2 regions of the Paenisporosarcina sp. FSL H8-0542 genome follow, and region 2 is predicted to be linked to the other one. Evidence: predicted binding sites of a transcription regulator. Region 2 holds the regulator's gene; the other holds the start of a gene.

Region 1 (7,838 bases), 780 kb from region 2:
GGTCAAAACTCTTGAAAACAACTTGCCATGATGTCATTCCGGTCACTAGACGAGCTTTACGCTTTTCTTTTTTGCATACTTTTTGATATGCCATCCTTCAAAGTTGTATAATAGAATAAGTGAGTTTATTTGGATGTGGAGTGTCGAATGTGCAGCGTATAGCAAATTTAATTGTTTTGAAAGAACAACAGGTTCTTTTATTGAAAAAACCACGTAGAAATTGGTATGTAGCCCCTGGCGGGAAAATGGAAGCAGGCGAGTCCATTTACAGCGCGGCCATTCGTGAATTTCAAGAGGAAACCAACACCGTACCTGTCAAACCTCATTTAAAAGGCGTTTATACGATGATCGTACAAGACGAACAGCAGATCGAAAATGAGTGGATGCTCTTTACATTTGTGTCGCATGATTTAGAAGGTATTCCATTTGAAGTAACAAAAGAAGGAATTTTGGAGTGGCATCCTGTGGAAGCCTTGGCACATTTGCCAATGGCAGAAGGAGATCGTACGAACTTACAATTTGCTGTATCAGGACAAGGGGTTCAATACGGGACATTTGTTTACACCCATGATTTTGATTTGATTAAACAAGATATACAAGCGTCATATGAGGGAGAGAAGCAATGATGGAATCAAAACAAACTCAGGATTCGGAATTGGTCATCATTACCGGCATGTCTGGCGCAGGGAAAACAGTTGCCATTCAAAGTTTCGAAGATCTAGGGTTTTTCTGTATCGATAACTTGCCACCAGCTTTATTAATGACGTTTTTAAAATTAATGAAGGAATCAGGAAAAGACATGAATCGGATTGCTGCGGTAATGGATATGCGTGGCGGAGATTTATTCGATTCGTTGATTGGTGCTCTCGATGAAATGGCGCAAGGGAATTTATGTACACCAAAAATTTTATTCCTGGAAGCGGACGATGAAACTCTGGTCAGACGCTATAAAGAAACACGGCGTTCACATCCGCTCGCTCCTGAAGGCTTACCTTTAGAGGGGATTGCAAAAGAACGTTTGTTGCTTTCTGAGTTGAAAGGAAGAGCTCAATTCATTTACAACACCTCAACCCTGAAACCGAAAGATCTTCGTGAAAAAATACAAGAAGAGTTTTCTTCAATAGGAAGCTCTACATTTACTGTAAACGTCATGTCATTCGGTTTTAAACACGGCTTACCGATTGATGCGGATTTAGTATTTGATGTACGATTCTTGCCAAATCCTTATTATATAGAAGATTTGCGTCCGAAAACCGGCTTGGATTCTGATGTATCTGGTTATGTGTTGAAATGGCCGGAAACCCAAATATTAATTGAAAAACTGACTGATTTACTGACTTACATGATTCCTCAATATAAACGAGAAGGAAAACGCCAGCTCGTCATTGCATTTGGTTGTACCGGTGGGCAACACCGTTCCGTAACCCTTACGGAATACTATGCGAAATTGTTCCAACAAGATTATCAAACTGTAATTACGCATCGCGATATTAAACATAGAAAGGGCTGATGGAATGGCACGTTCCAAACGCCGGAAACGAATCGTCATAATCGGCGGGGGGACGGGTCTATCCACGTTGTTGCGAGGATTAAAGAAATTCCCGGTCGATATCACTGCAATTGTTACAGTTGCAGATGATGGAGGCAGCTCAGGCAGACTCCGCGACGATTACGATATTCCGCCTCCGGGAGATATTCGAAAAGTAATGGCTGCATTATCAGATGTAGAGCCTTTAGTTGAAGAAATGTTCCAATATCGTTTCAGTCAATCTGATGATTTAGGTGGACATTCACTAGGTAATTTAATGTTAACAGCGTTGACAGATATAACTGGTGACTTTTCGCATGCGATTCGGGAAATGAGTCGCGTATTAAATGTTCATGGTACTGTATTGCCAGCTGCGAATCAGACAATCACCCTTCATGCAGAACTGGACGACGGGACCATTGTTACGGGAGAATCAAAGATTCCTACATACAATCAACGCATTCATCGTGTCTTTCTGACACCCAATGATGTGGAACCGCTTCCAGATACGATTAAAGCAATTTGCAAAGCTGATTTACTCGTATTTGGACCAGGAAGTTTATATACTAGTATTTTGCCCAATTTATTGGTTCAAGGAATTCAAAAAGCAATACTCGAATCGAAGGCACCAAACGTATACATTTGCAACTTGATGACACAAGCTGGAGAGACATTGAACTATTCAGCGGCTGATCATGTCCGTGCATTGATGTTGCATATGGGTGCGCCGTTTATTCAGACGATTTTACTTAACACGGATGAAGTTCCATTATCCGTTCAAGAAATTTATGCACAAGAACAGTCTATGCCGGTGAGTTATGACGAATCAAGATTAAATCAATTAGGAATAACAGTGGTCAAAAAAGATATTGCGACCATCCAGGATGGAGCCATTCGTCATGACGCAACCAAAGTTGCGGAATGGCTGGTCCATTATGCGGAAGATAAGGAAAATGCAATCAAGCAATCATTTATCTAACTTTCGCTCGAAAGGGGGAAATATATATGTCATTTGCATCTGAAACAAAAAAAGAAATGACGCAGGCTGACATAACACCTTGTTGCGCGAAAGCAGAACTATCTGCACTCATCCGCATGAATGGTGCGCTTTCATTTGCGAACCGAAGTTTGAGTTTGGATGTACAAACCGAGAATGCAGCGATTGCCAGACGTTTATATACATTGATGAAAGAATTGTACCCGTACCAAGTAGAACTATTGGTACGAAAAAAGATGCGCTTGAAAAAAAACAATGTATATATTTGTCGGGTGCGAGATGGGTCAAAAGCTTTGCTGGAAGATTTGAAAATCATTACAGAAGACTTTCAGTTCAATCATACAATTTCAGCTGAACTGGTTAAAAAGAATTGTTGCAAGCGGGCGTATTTGCGTGGTGCATTCCTGGCTGGTGGCTCAGTCAATAATCCGGAAACCTCTGCATACCATTTGGAAGTTTATTCGCTATATAAAGACCATAGTGATGCACTTGTTAATTTAATGAATGGCTTTGGATTGAATGCTAAAACAATTGAACGTAAAAAAGGGTTTGTGACCTATTTAAAAGAAGCTGAAAAAATATCGGATTTTTTAAGTATTACCGGAGCTCATCACGCATTATTGAAATTTGAAGATGTCCGCATTGTCCGCGATATGCGAAATAGCGTAAATCGGCTCGTCAATTGTGAAACTGCCAATCTCAATAAAACAATTGGCGCATCCATACGACAAGTGGAAAATATTCGTTATATTGATAATGTCATGGGAATTGATCAATTGCCTGAAAAGCTGAGGGAAGTAGCTAGATTGCGTGTAGAGTACACAGATGTCACGCTGAAAGAACTTGGCGAGATGGTTTCAACAGGTACAATCAGTAAATCAGGCATTAATCACCGATTACGTAAGCTTGATGAAATTGCTGATGGACTTCGCGGTGGAGTTGCGTTCGATAAAGTGAAAAGATAGTTGTGAGAATGACTCATTTCAGCTAACATAAAAAACAATACATGAACGGACAGAGATTTGGGGGGGCATGAACTAATGACGGAAAATCAAGTACAAGTTGAATTGAAATCAGGATTACAGGCAAGACAGGCTGCTCTTTTTGTGCAAGAAGCAAATCGTTACCAAGCAGATGTATATCTGCAAAAAGACGATAAAAAAGTAAATGCAAAAAGTATTATGGGCATAATGAGCCTAGCCATCAGCAAAGGATCATCAGTTACAATCAGTGCTGAAGGATCAGATGAAGAACAGGCGGTTGAAGGACTAATCGCCATGATTCAAAAAGAAAATTAAAATCAAAAACCTTCGACGATCTGTCGAAGGTTTTTTTATGGACAAAATTCATCAAGTTCACAATGTTTCACTTAATAACTATTGCTACTTTTCGATAAATCTAGTAAATGACTCAGTCCCAATAGATTTACGAGAATACTATGGGTTATAGCTACAATACTATTTAATTTTAAATAATAGGGGCATAAAAGCGACGATGACTATTCATGGTTTTTTCGAATGTTATTAAAAAATGGGATAAAAATCTTAATAGGAAAGGGGGAAATAGAAATGATTAAAATAGCATGGTCTGCAGGACATGGATTGACTACTGCAGGGAAACGGTCGCCAAATGATGAAAAAGAATGGACATTCAATAACAAAGTGGTTCTGTCAGGCATGGCACATCTGGATAAATATGAAGGTGTTCTACAAATGCGGGTCGACGATCCCAGCGGAAAAACGGATATACCCTTAGCGTCTCGCACTGATATGGCAAATGCTTGGAAAGCTGATATGTACATCAGCTGTCACCATAATGCTCTTGGAGGGCAATGGGGAAATCATGGAGGAATCGAAACCTACGTAATGGAGCCGGCAAACAATAATCCATCTTCACTCAAACTGGCCAATTCCATTCATCCGAAAGTAGTGAAAGCGATGGGGTTGAGGGATCGCGGTGTGAAATCTGCCAACTTTCATGAATTGCGGGAGACAGTTATGCCAGCAGTACTAGTAGAAGGTGGTTTTATGGATAGTCTCACGGATATCATAAAAATGCGTGATGACAACTATTTGAATGCACACGGTGTAGCAATCGCTCAAGGTATCGCGTGGAGTTTCGGACTGAAAATGAAAGAAGTTATAGATTCTTCAGGAAAGGAGGAAGCGAAGTTTTTCAATACAGGTTCATTATCATTAAATAATGAATTTAAAAATATGTTGACCAAGGCGCGTGAACAAGGCGTAATTGAATCCAATCATTGGGAGAAAAAGGCTGAGGAGGGAAGCTTGACAGAATCTGAAGCGATTGGCTTAACTGCAATTGTGTTAAAACGGTTGTTCTTGGATAAAATATAAAAAATTCACGGTTTTGAATGGGTGAAGATTTTGTAATGAAAGCCACTGATGCAAAAAAGGTTGTTACTCGCAGATTTCCATTCTTTGTGGAAGTTAAAGTAATCCATTGTCTGAATGAATATAAATAAAAAAACCGACCCATACGCCTTCTAACGTTTGGGTCGGTTTACCTTTTGACGCCCTCGGAGGGAATCGAACCCCCATCTCAAGAACCGGAATCTTACGTGTTATCCATTGCACCACGAGGGCAAGTGACTTACCTATTATACAAATAGAAGGCAAACATTTCAACTGTACTTTTTTGTGCATAATATTTGACCTTCCTTGACCAACTTGTATATTATAAAGGAACAACCGAGTACAATAGATGATACTCGGGATGTACGAAAATTATTATAAGCTTGAAGGGGGCATTTCCATGAATTTAATTCCTACAGTTATTGAACAAACAAGCCGCGGAGAGCGCGCTTATGACATCTACTCACGTTTATTAAAAGACCGAGTGATTATGCTTGGAAGCGGCATTGACGATAATGTTGCAAACTCCATCGTGGCACAATTACTTTTCCTAGAAGCTGAAGATCCAGAAAAAGATATTTCTATTTACATCAACAGTCCAGGTGGAAGTATCACGGCGGGTATGGCGATTTTTGACACAATGCATTTCATCAAACCGGACGTGCAAACAATTTGTATCGGGATGGCAGCTTCAATGGGCGCATTCTTGCTTGCGGCTGGAACAAAAGGTAAACGTTATGCTTTACCGAATGCTGAAGTCATGATTCATCAACCACTTGGTGGAGCACAAGGGCAAGCGACTGAAATTGAAATCGCTGCAAAACGTATTTTATTCTTGCGTGAAAAATTAAACGGTATCTTGTCAGAACGTACAGGTCAACCGATTGATGTCATCGCAAAAGATACGGACCGCGATAACTTCATGACAGCTGAGCGTGCAAAAGACTATGGTCTTGTTGATCACATTATTTCTCGCAGTGAATTGAAAAAATCATAATAACCAAAGCTACAGTGACTTTTTAAGTCATTGTAGCTTTTTTGTTTATGGCTATGTTAAAGGATACTGTAACGAAAGAGTGCATTTCCGGATAGCTTAAAAGCACGAGCCGGTAAGGCTAATCAAGGAAGGCAGTAGTGGCGGTGGCGCTGGTCATGGTTTTTAAATGAGGGTACAGCAAGCGGCTTAAGACAGCCACTTGTTTTTTTATGAATTTATGACGTGCAATTGCGAAAAATAGAGTACAATTCTGGATATCAAGATGTTAAAGACGTGAAAGGAAGATGGATAATGAACGTACAATTTTATTCTCGCCCGAACTGTCCTTTGTGTGAAGACGCACGAATGATGCTGCAACTTGTAAAAGAAGATGTTGAATTACATATAGAAGAAATCAATATTGAAGACAATGATGACATCCATGAAAAGTACTTACTCCGCATTCCAGTAATCGAAAGCAACGGAGTGGTCATTCAGGAAGGACGGATTGATTATCCTACGTTATTAGAGGCGTTTACATCGTAAACGTCTCAGGCTGTAGACAAACAAAAAAATGAGAGAATATAACTGTATACTATTGAACAAGAAAATGTTGATTTCCATTGCGGCGGACGCGTTTCGCGGGCACGACTTCAGTCTCCTCGTCACTACGTTCCTGCGGGGTCTTCAGCTCGTGCTATTCCCGCTGAAGTCGCCGCCTCCACTCCAATCAACGGATTTCGCTTCTGTTTGCGTGTCTCTTCATATTATTTTAGTAGTAAGACGGTCGGCTATTTCTGAAGACTCCTGCGGAAAAACGAAATAAGCTAGACCCCACAGGCTCAACTGTCATAGACAGCTGAGCCGAGGAGGCTAGCGTTTCGTCCGTGGAAAGCGAAAGAAATAGCCGACCATAAAATTTTTCGATAGAGTGCAAAAGATAAGAATGCGAATTTTTATACTTTTATATTGATTAATATTCTTTTGTCAACAAGCTGAGGCGTTTACATCGTAAACGTCTTTTTTATTTGCTCTTTTTTTAGAAAAGGAGTATATTAATATTAAGGTGGGACATAAAATAATGTAGTGGGACAAAAAACGTCCAACCACTTTTCAGAAGGAGAATGCAATGAATCAATTACTTGGAGCACAACAAAAATTGTTACCGGAAATGACTGCGCTTCTCCAAAAAAGATATCGTTTATTGATGACCATCCAGCTAACTGCTGGAATTGGTCGCAGAGCCCTCAGTGAAATCGTTCATTCAACCGAACGGGAGACAAGAAGAGAGCTTGACATTTTACGGGCACAAGGATTAATACATGTGCTTGCAAATGGAATGGAAATTACACATGAAGGTAAAGATGTTTTAGATAGCTTGAAAAATTTAGTTCACGAATGGTCTGGATTAAGTGAACTGGAAAAACAACTTGAAAAGAGTTTCAAGTTAAGTCGCGTAATCATCGTACCTGGAGATAGCGAAAAAGAAAGTCAAGCGAAGTCATTGATTGGTCAGGAAGCTGCAAAGCAACTGGAGCAATTATCGAAAGAGCGTGATATTGTAGCTGTAACGGGCGGAAGTACGATTGCTGCCATTACAAATCACTTGTCGGTGCACATCAAACCAAAGAATCTAGTGTTTGTGGCAGCGCGGGGAGGAATCGGGGAAAATGTGGAACTGCAAGCGAATCATATTGCATCTGCATTTGCCGCACAAGCTAGTGGTACTTCCAGAACACTATACTTACCTGATCATTTAAGTGAAGCTGCATATAAGACCATGATAAAAGAGCCTGTCATTAAGGAAATGATGGACTTATATGATCACACGAACATTGTCATTCATGGTATCGGTGATGCAAAAGAAATGGCTAAACGACGCAACTCAAGCCTTGAGGAACTGGATATCATTTCAGGGAAACAGGCTGTGGGAGAAGCGTTTGGATACTATTTCAATGAGCA
Region 2 (7,838 bases):
GAGCAAGTGACGGTTTCAAGATATTTGATGCATCAATAGCGCCTTCTGCACCACCGGCACCAATCAATGTGTGGAGCTCATCGATAAATAGAATGACGTTACCCGCTTGGCGAATTTCATCCATCACTTTTTTCAAGCGATCTTCAAACTCACCACGGTATTTTGTACCCGCAACAACTGTACCCATATCCAATGTCATGACGCGTTTGTCACGCAGAATTTCCGGTACTTCATTTTGCACAATTTGTTGTGCCAAACCTTCAGCGATGGCTGTTTTACCGACACCCGGTTCCCCAATAAGAACAGGGTTGTTTTTCGTACGACGTGATAGCACTTCAATGACACGCGTGATTTCTTTGCTACGTCCAATGACTGGATCCAAGCTTCCTTCGCGTGCAATTTGTGTTAAATCACGAGCCAAGCTATCAAGCGTTGGTGTGCTCGCAGCAGGATTGTTTCCGCTGTTCGCTTGAACATGATCGTTGCTCCCTAGTAATTGCAGCACTTGTTGACGTGCTTTATTCAAACTGACACCTGAATTGTTAAGCACACGAGCAGCTACACCTTCACCTTCGCGAATCAATGCCAGCAATAAATGCTCTGTGCCGATGTATGAATGGCCCAGTTTACGCGATTCGTCTACTGATAACTCAATGACTTTCTTCGCACGTGGTGTGTAATGAACGATTGGACCTACGTCACCAGTTCCCATTCCTACCAGTTCTTCAATGCCTTCTTCAATCATTTGCGGACTGACTTCGATTGCTTCCATTGCTTTGGCAGCAATTCCGCCACCCTCTCGAATTAATCCTAATAATATATGTTCAGTACCAATTGACTCGTGCTTCATACGAATGGCTTCTTCTTGAGCTAATTGGAGTACTTTTTGTGCGCGTTGTGTAAATCGATTAAACATCATGAGGTTCCTCTCCTTCATTGTCTAAATTATTGTCTACTTGCAACCGTTCCCTAAACAACTTTGCCCGAAACACATCGCGTTCTTCGGGTTGCAGGGACGTATCTGCATACTTCTGTAAAAAACCTGGTTGCATGAAAACCATGCATTCATTCAAAATTGAAACATCGACACCTTTAATCAAACCTAGATCGATGCCAAGACGCACGTCTGATAAACAGCGTCCCGCTTCTTCTGTTGTTAAAAGCCGTGCATACGTCAAAACACCAAGTGAACGATACAGACGATCTTCCAATACATTCGGTCTCGTATGTAAGAGAGCCGCTCTTGCTTCACGTTCTTTTTGAATAATTTGTTCCGTGATGCTTTGCAAATCAGTTAAGATATCTTCTTCTGATTTCCCGAGAGTTGTTTGATTTGATACTTGATACACATTGCCGAGGGCTTCACTACCTTCTCCGTAGATTCCTCGTACGACCATCCCGAGACGTGTAATCGCTGTTACAATGCGATCCATTTGCTTTGTCATAGTGAGTGCTGGTAAATGCATCATCACCGATGCCCGTAGGCCAGTGCCCGTATTCGTCGGACAACTCGTTAAATAGCCAAACTGTTCATCAAATGCATAGGGCAGTTCTTTTTCAAGGACGTCATCTATATGGTTTGCCTGACGCCATGCTTCGTTTAACTGCATTCCCGGGAAAATACATTGTATGCGAATATGATCTTCTTCATTGACCATCACACTGACCGCTTCATCATCTGATAATAAAACGGACCCTGCTATTTCCGAGTGAGCCAATTTCGGACTGATTAAATGCTTTTCAACCAGCACTTGCCGATTGAGCGCAGATAGCTCTTTTATATCTATATACGAAAAGGTCGACTCAAGTTCCGCTTCTGCATCAAGTAAAACTGAGGAAATCGCTTGATCTACTTGCAGCGCTTCATTTTCCGTAAAAGAAAGTGGAAATCGGTAACCTGTTAAATTTCGGGCGAGCCGGATTCTCGTGCTCATCACGATATCTGCATGCTCTCCCTCGCCGGCCATCCAACTTGTAACGGAATTATTCAGAAAACGTTCAATGGACATCTCGGTTTTCACCTCCGCTGTGCAGCTGTTCCTCTAACGAGCGAGCTTCATCCCGAAGTCGTGCCGCCTCTTCAAAATTTTCAATCTCAATCGCCGTGCGCATGGACGTGCGAATTGCTTCAATTTGTTTTTTTAATTGCAGTGTTTGGCCAAATGTACCTGGCGCTTTTCCCACATGTTTCACATTGCCGTTGTGCAATTTTTTGAAGACATCCGGTAATTGTTCGTGAAAACTTTCATAACAATGTGCACACCCAAACTTCCCTTGGTTTAAAAACTGTCGGAATGTCCATCCACATGAACTGCATGTCTTAGCTTCTGGTTGAGGTTTTTGTTGCACTTGTTTGCTTTCCGGGACGCCAAACCAATTGGACAATAACTGATGTAGCGAAAGTGGATCCTGCTGAAAATCCAAATGAAACGGATGGAAATTTTTTGCGCAGACCTCACAATAATGTCGTTGCACCTGTTCTCCATTTTGTATTTGCGTCACGGTAACTTTTGCCGGACGATGTTTACAATTCTCACAAATCATCTCGCGCTCGCCTCACTTTAACTGTTCATACTTGAATGTCATAAGCATCGCTTGCAATATGCGTGAACGCAATTCATCTCGATGCGGCAATGGGGTATTGAGGGTTGTACGATCGAGTGCCGCGAGCATCATTTTCGCCTCACGCTTCGTCACTACATTCTCATCGATTAAACGAAAGATAATATCTTCCGTCATCGTTTGAGAAGCTCCACGCTCTAAACTTGCCAGAATGGTTTCAATTAAATCAGCCTTCGTATGAGCGCGTACCCGAACTATTCGAATATACCCCCCGCCCCCCCGCTTACTTTCAACGAGGTAACCACGGTCAGCGGTGAAGCGCGTATTAATCACATAATTAATTTGTGAAGGCACACATTGAAACTGCTCCGCAATCTCACTGCGCTTTATCTCAACATGCCCTTTTTCATCTAATTCGATAACTTTCTTTAAATACCCTTCAATAATATCTGATATATTCCGCATGCAATCACCTCCTGATCAATTAACTCTGAGTGCGATTAAGGTTAGTGGCTATATTTCACGTGGGCATCCCAATAGGATGCACCATGTACCTGACTTTGACTAACTTTGACTTTATTATATAAGGGGAGATAGGAAGTGTGCAATTCATATGCTTTCGTTCCGTTTTTTCTAAAATAAAAAGCTATTTTCTTAAGTGAAAATTATAGCAAGAATATTCAGATATTATCAATCTTATTGACTAGTATACTTAGATAGTGTGACGATTTCACGGCCTACTTTGAGTTTGTGAAAATTTATCAATTAAACGAGCAAGATTATCACTCAAACACGTCTCACATCCTTGTTAACTTTTAGAGATACTTCTACAAGTTCATTGATTTAATGGTTTTTATTTCCGCTACGCTCCTATAACACAAAAAAGTGCCATCCTTTTATGCAAGGATGGCACTTCTATTAAAACAGCATGAAAGCAATCGGCGTAACAATGATTAAAGTCAGAATGACACGTTGAACCCAGATAACGATTAATTTCGGTATTGAAATCGGAATTTCTGTTGCCACGATGCAAGGAACAACTGCAGAGAAGAAAATGATGGACGATATAGATACAACCGCAATTACGAATTTTACAATCATCCCCGATTTCACAACCAGCAATGCAGGTAGGAACATTTCAGCTATTCCAAGTGCACTTGCTTTTGCGACTAGCATCGGTTCAGGAAGCTGCAAAATGTAGGTGAACGGATAGAAGATGTAACCAATCCAGTCAAATATCGGCGTGAATTCCGCTAACACTAAACCAAGTAATCCAATTGATAAAATTGATGGTAAAATCGCCATAGCCATTAATAAACCGTCTCGCAAGTTCTCCCATATGTTCGCAAGTAAACTAGGTGATTGTTTAACGGTTTCCTGCGCTTCATTCCAAGCGGCTGTCAAGCGACTTCCTTCAGGTTTCACCTCTGGTTGTGGCACACTGCCTTCATAATAATCATCTTTAATACGATTCAGCGGCCAGATGCGAGTTGTAATTGCCGTCACGATGAACGTGACGATTAGTGTTACCCAAAAGTACAAATTCCACATATCCATTAAGCCAAGTGTTTTCGCAACGATAACCATGAACGTAGCAGATACAGTCGAGAAGCCCGTTGCAATAATTGCTGCTTCTCGTGCTGTGTATTTCCCTTCTTTATAAACACGATTCGTTATTAGCAAGCCCAATGAATATGAACCAACGAAAGAAGCTACTGCGTCAATTGCAGATCGACCTGGTGTTCGCCAAATTGGCCGCATAATCGGTTGCATGAGAACCCCAATAAATTCAAGTAATCCATAACCTACTAATAATGCTAAAAATACCGCCCCGATTGGGACTAATAAACCTACGGAAATCACTAATTTATCGAACAAGAATGGTCCCATATCAGGAGCAAATAACCACGCCGGACCAAATCCAAAAACAATCATAATCCCAACGACTAAACCTATGATTTTAAAGAATGAAAACACCATGTTGACGGTCGATTTTTTCCAAGTCCCCGAGTAAAACGGGTATAATGCACCAGCTAGAATAAGTACTAATGAGTAATATGGTAAAACCCCAGTTGCATTTGCTTGAATCCATGACACGATGTGGTCAAGCATGATTGAATTTTTTTCACCAATTGTGACCGGCACGAAAAACATGAACGCACCAATAAAACTGTATACAAAAAACTTCCACATTCCCGTACTTGAACGTATTTTTGAACGTTCTCCCACTTGTTGCATATTAAATCCCCCTTTGTGATAGAACTCTCCCCGTGATAAATTCCAACCATGCATACACTCCTGTTTTGACCGTGGCACTTGTCGGTACATCTCGTGTTGGATCCAGACAGACAAAATCGATATGTCGAACCGCATCCTGTTGGCCGATCCGCACTAAACTTTGGAATAGCTCTTCCGCCGTCATGCCTCCTGGTGTAGAAGCGGGAACACCCGGTGCGACTGCAATGTCCAACACATCCATATCGACAGTTACATAAACACGGTCCACTCGTTGTGCTAATTCCTTTAATTGTTCTTCGACGCACTGAGCCACCCCTAGCTCACGTGCTTTACGTAAAGTAATCATTCGAATACCGTGTTCCTTCGCATAAGCCACCAATGGTGCTGCGTTGAAGTACCCGTGAAGACCAATATTGACGACATCTTCCCCGTAGACAGTGCCCCCATCAATCAGTTGACGAATGGGTGTACCATTTGCAGGTCCCAAATCGGCCGGGTCGCGCACATCTAGATGTGTATCTAGTTGTAAAATGCCAATCCGCTCGTCTGGGTAGGCCTTCTTAAGACCTCTTACCGCACATGCAGTTACAGAATGATCGCCACCAATTAAACATGTAGTTGATTGTTCAAATGTGCGGACTAATTCATATGTAGTGTCTTCAATGCGTTCATGTGACATTAAAATATCGGTCGTATGCATAACGACATCTCCCGCATCACGAACGATGTAGCTAGACAAATCCAAGTCTTCATCTAAGTTATACGAGGAGAACCCTTTCCACAATTTGCGGAATTCCATTGGATATAAGGAAGCGCCGGAAACACTGATTGAAGAACGGGAAATGGGCGCGCCATAAATCACCATGTCCGGAGACTGTTCAGCAAGAGGTTTTACCCACTGATGTACGAAATCTCCGGAAGTATCGCGCCACGACCATTCAGGCGGTTGTAAATGTTTCATTTAACCCACCACCTGCACGCCTTTTTTCCACACCGAACCAACGTGATTCACGCCGAAAAGATATTGTAGCTCCTGGTAATTGGATACATTCCACATTACGACATCCGCTTGTTTGCCCGCTTCCAATGAACCGACTTTCTCTTGCATGCCAATGGCACACGCAGCGTTCATCGTTGCGGCAACCAATGCTTCTGCAGGAGTTAGACGCATAGAGATGCAGGCCAAATTCATGACCAAGGGCATCGAAGTCGTTGGTGACGAACCAGGATTGCAGTCTGTTGAGATGGCTACGGCTACACCTGCATCAATCATCGCACGGCCTTTTGCTGCTTCTTCACGTAAATACAGAGCGGTCGCTGGCAAAAGACAGGCAATGACGCCTGCTTCAGCCATTAAACGCACACCTTCATCAGATGCTTTCAATAGATGTTCCGCTGAAATTGCACCAACTTTGGCAGCCAGTTCCGCGCCACCGTAAGACTCAATTTCATCAGCATGAATTTTGGGAATCAAGCCGAGTTTTTTGCCTGCTTCTAAAATTCGTTCGGACTGTTCTGGTGTGAATACTCCGACTTCACAAAAAACATCGTTAAAAACAGCTAATTTTTCTTCCGCAACTTTCGGCAACATGTCATTTACCAAAAGATCGATGTACTCGTCTTCTTGTCCTTTATATTCCTGAGGGACTGCATGAGCGCCCATAAACGTTGGAACCAAGTCAATCGGATGACTTTCATTCAATCGTTTCATCACTCTCAGTTGTTTCAATTCTGTTTCCAAATCTAGTCCATAGCCACTTTTGCCTTCCACGGTTGTCACGCCATGCTCAAGGAACGAGTCTAGGCGGCGCGTTGTTTGTTCCACCAGTTCGTCTTCTGACGCATCTCGTGTCATACGTGTTGTCGCATGAATACCGCCACCAGCATTCATGATTTCCATGTACGTTGCACCTTCGAGACGCATTTCGAATTCACGTTCGCGGCTTCCTCCATATGCTATGTGCGTATGCGGATCGACCAGACCCGGTGTCACCAAACGCCCTGTTGCATCGATAATATCCGCTTCATGGGCACGTGTGCCATATAAAGCTTCAAGCTCAGACGTCGTGCCCACCGCCACTACTTTTCCATTTTCCATCCACACACTGCCATCTGCGATCAACCCGAGGTCAGACATTCCTTCCCGAACTCGGGGGCCGTTTTCACCGGCTACCGTTACAAGTTGTGCTGCATTTTTTATCCAAACCGGAATCATGCTTCAGACCCCTTTAGCATCGGAATGTTGACGCCTTTTTCACGCGCAGTCTCAATCGCCAAATCATAGCCTGCATCGACGTGACGGACGATACCCATTCCTGGATCAGTTGTTAATACACGTTCCAGACGAACTTCTGCTTCTTTTGTACCGTCCGCTAAAATGACCATTCCGGCATGAATGGAATAGCCCATGCCTACACCGCCGCCATGGTGAACGGATACCCATGTCGCGCCGCCCACTGCATTGACCATCGCGTTCAAAATCGGCCAATCCGCAACAACGTCCGAGCCGTCTTTCATTGCTTCGGTTTCACGATTCGGTGAAGCTACTGATCCTGAGTCCAAATGGTCACGTCCGATAACGATTGGCGCACTCAATTCGCCGCTTGCTACCATATCGTTAATGATTTTCCCGAAACGTGCACGTTCGCCATAACCCAACCAACAAATGCGTGAAGGAAGGCCTTGGAACTGAATTTTCTCCTGAGCCATTTTAATCCAGTTACATAAATGCTTGTTGTAGCTAAATTCGCGTAAAATCACTTCGTCTGTTTTGCGAATATCTTCCGGGTCACCAGAAAGTGCTACCCAACGGAATGGCCCTTTACCTTCACAGAACTGTGGTCGAATGTAAGCTGGAACGAATCCTGGGAAGTCAAACGCACGTTCAACCCCTTCATCTTTTGCCACTTGACGGATGTTGTTGCCGTAATCAAATGTAATGGCGCCTTTGTCCATCATCTCTACCATTGAAGAAACATGCTTCGCCATCGATGCTTTAGAAAGCTTGACGTACTCCGTCGGGTTTTCTGAACGGAGCT

The links. The regulator CtsR, encoded in region 2, represses protease genes until heat stress. The targets are predictions, from matches to a motif close to ATGGTCAATAAAGGTCAAACA.
Region 1: a site for CtsR is predicted at 5,194-5,214, ahead of clpP (ATP-dependent Clp endopeptidase proteolytic subunit ClpP). Genes of this name have one in related genera too.

Annotation. Positions count from the first base shown of each region.
Region 1 covers NZ_CP152050.1:944,612-952,449, forward strand. The annotation lists gene MHH33_RS05050 (8-oxo-dGTP diphosphatase) at 150-626, shown strand; gene rapZ (RNase adapter RapZ) at 626-1,510, shown strand; gene MHH33_RS05060 (YvcK family protein) at 1,515-2,507, shown strand; gene whiA (DNA-binding protein WhiA) at 2,534-3,490, shown strand; gene MHH33_RS05070 (HPr family phosphocarrier protein) at 3,566-3,823, shown strand; gene MHH33_RS05075 (N-acetylmuramoyl-L-alanine amidase) at 4,094-4,882, shown strand; tRNA gene MHH33_RS05080 (tRNA-Arg) at 5,060-5,131, opposite strand; gene clpP (ATP-dependent Clp endopeptidase proteolytic subunit ClpP) at 5,301-5,897, shown strand; gene MHH33_RS05090 (glutaredoxin family protein) at 6,189-6,422, shown strand; gene MHH33_RS05095 (sugar-binding domain-containing protein) at 7,006-7,838, shown strand, end outside.
Region 2 covers NZ_CP152050.1:168,488-176,325, reverse strand. The annotation lists gene clpC (ATP-dependent protease ATP-binding subunit ClpC) at 1-919, opposite strand, end outside; gene MHH33_RS00970 (protein arginine kinase) at 909-2,009, opposite strand; gene MHH33_RS00965 (UvrB/UvrC motif-containing protein) at 1,999-2,544, opposite strand; gene MHH33_RS00960 (CtsR family transcriptional regulator) at 2,557-3,027, opposite strand; gene MHH33_RS00955 (YjiH family protein) at 3,481-4,800, opposite strand; gene MHH33_RS00950 (agmatinase family protein) at 4,802-5,761, opposite strand; gene hutI (imidazolonepropionase) at 5,762-7,015, opposite strand; gene hutU (urocanate hydratase) at 7,012-7,838, opposite strand, start outside.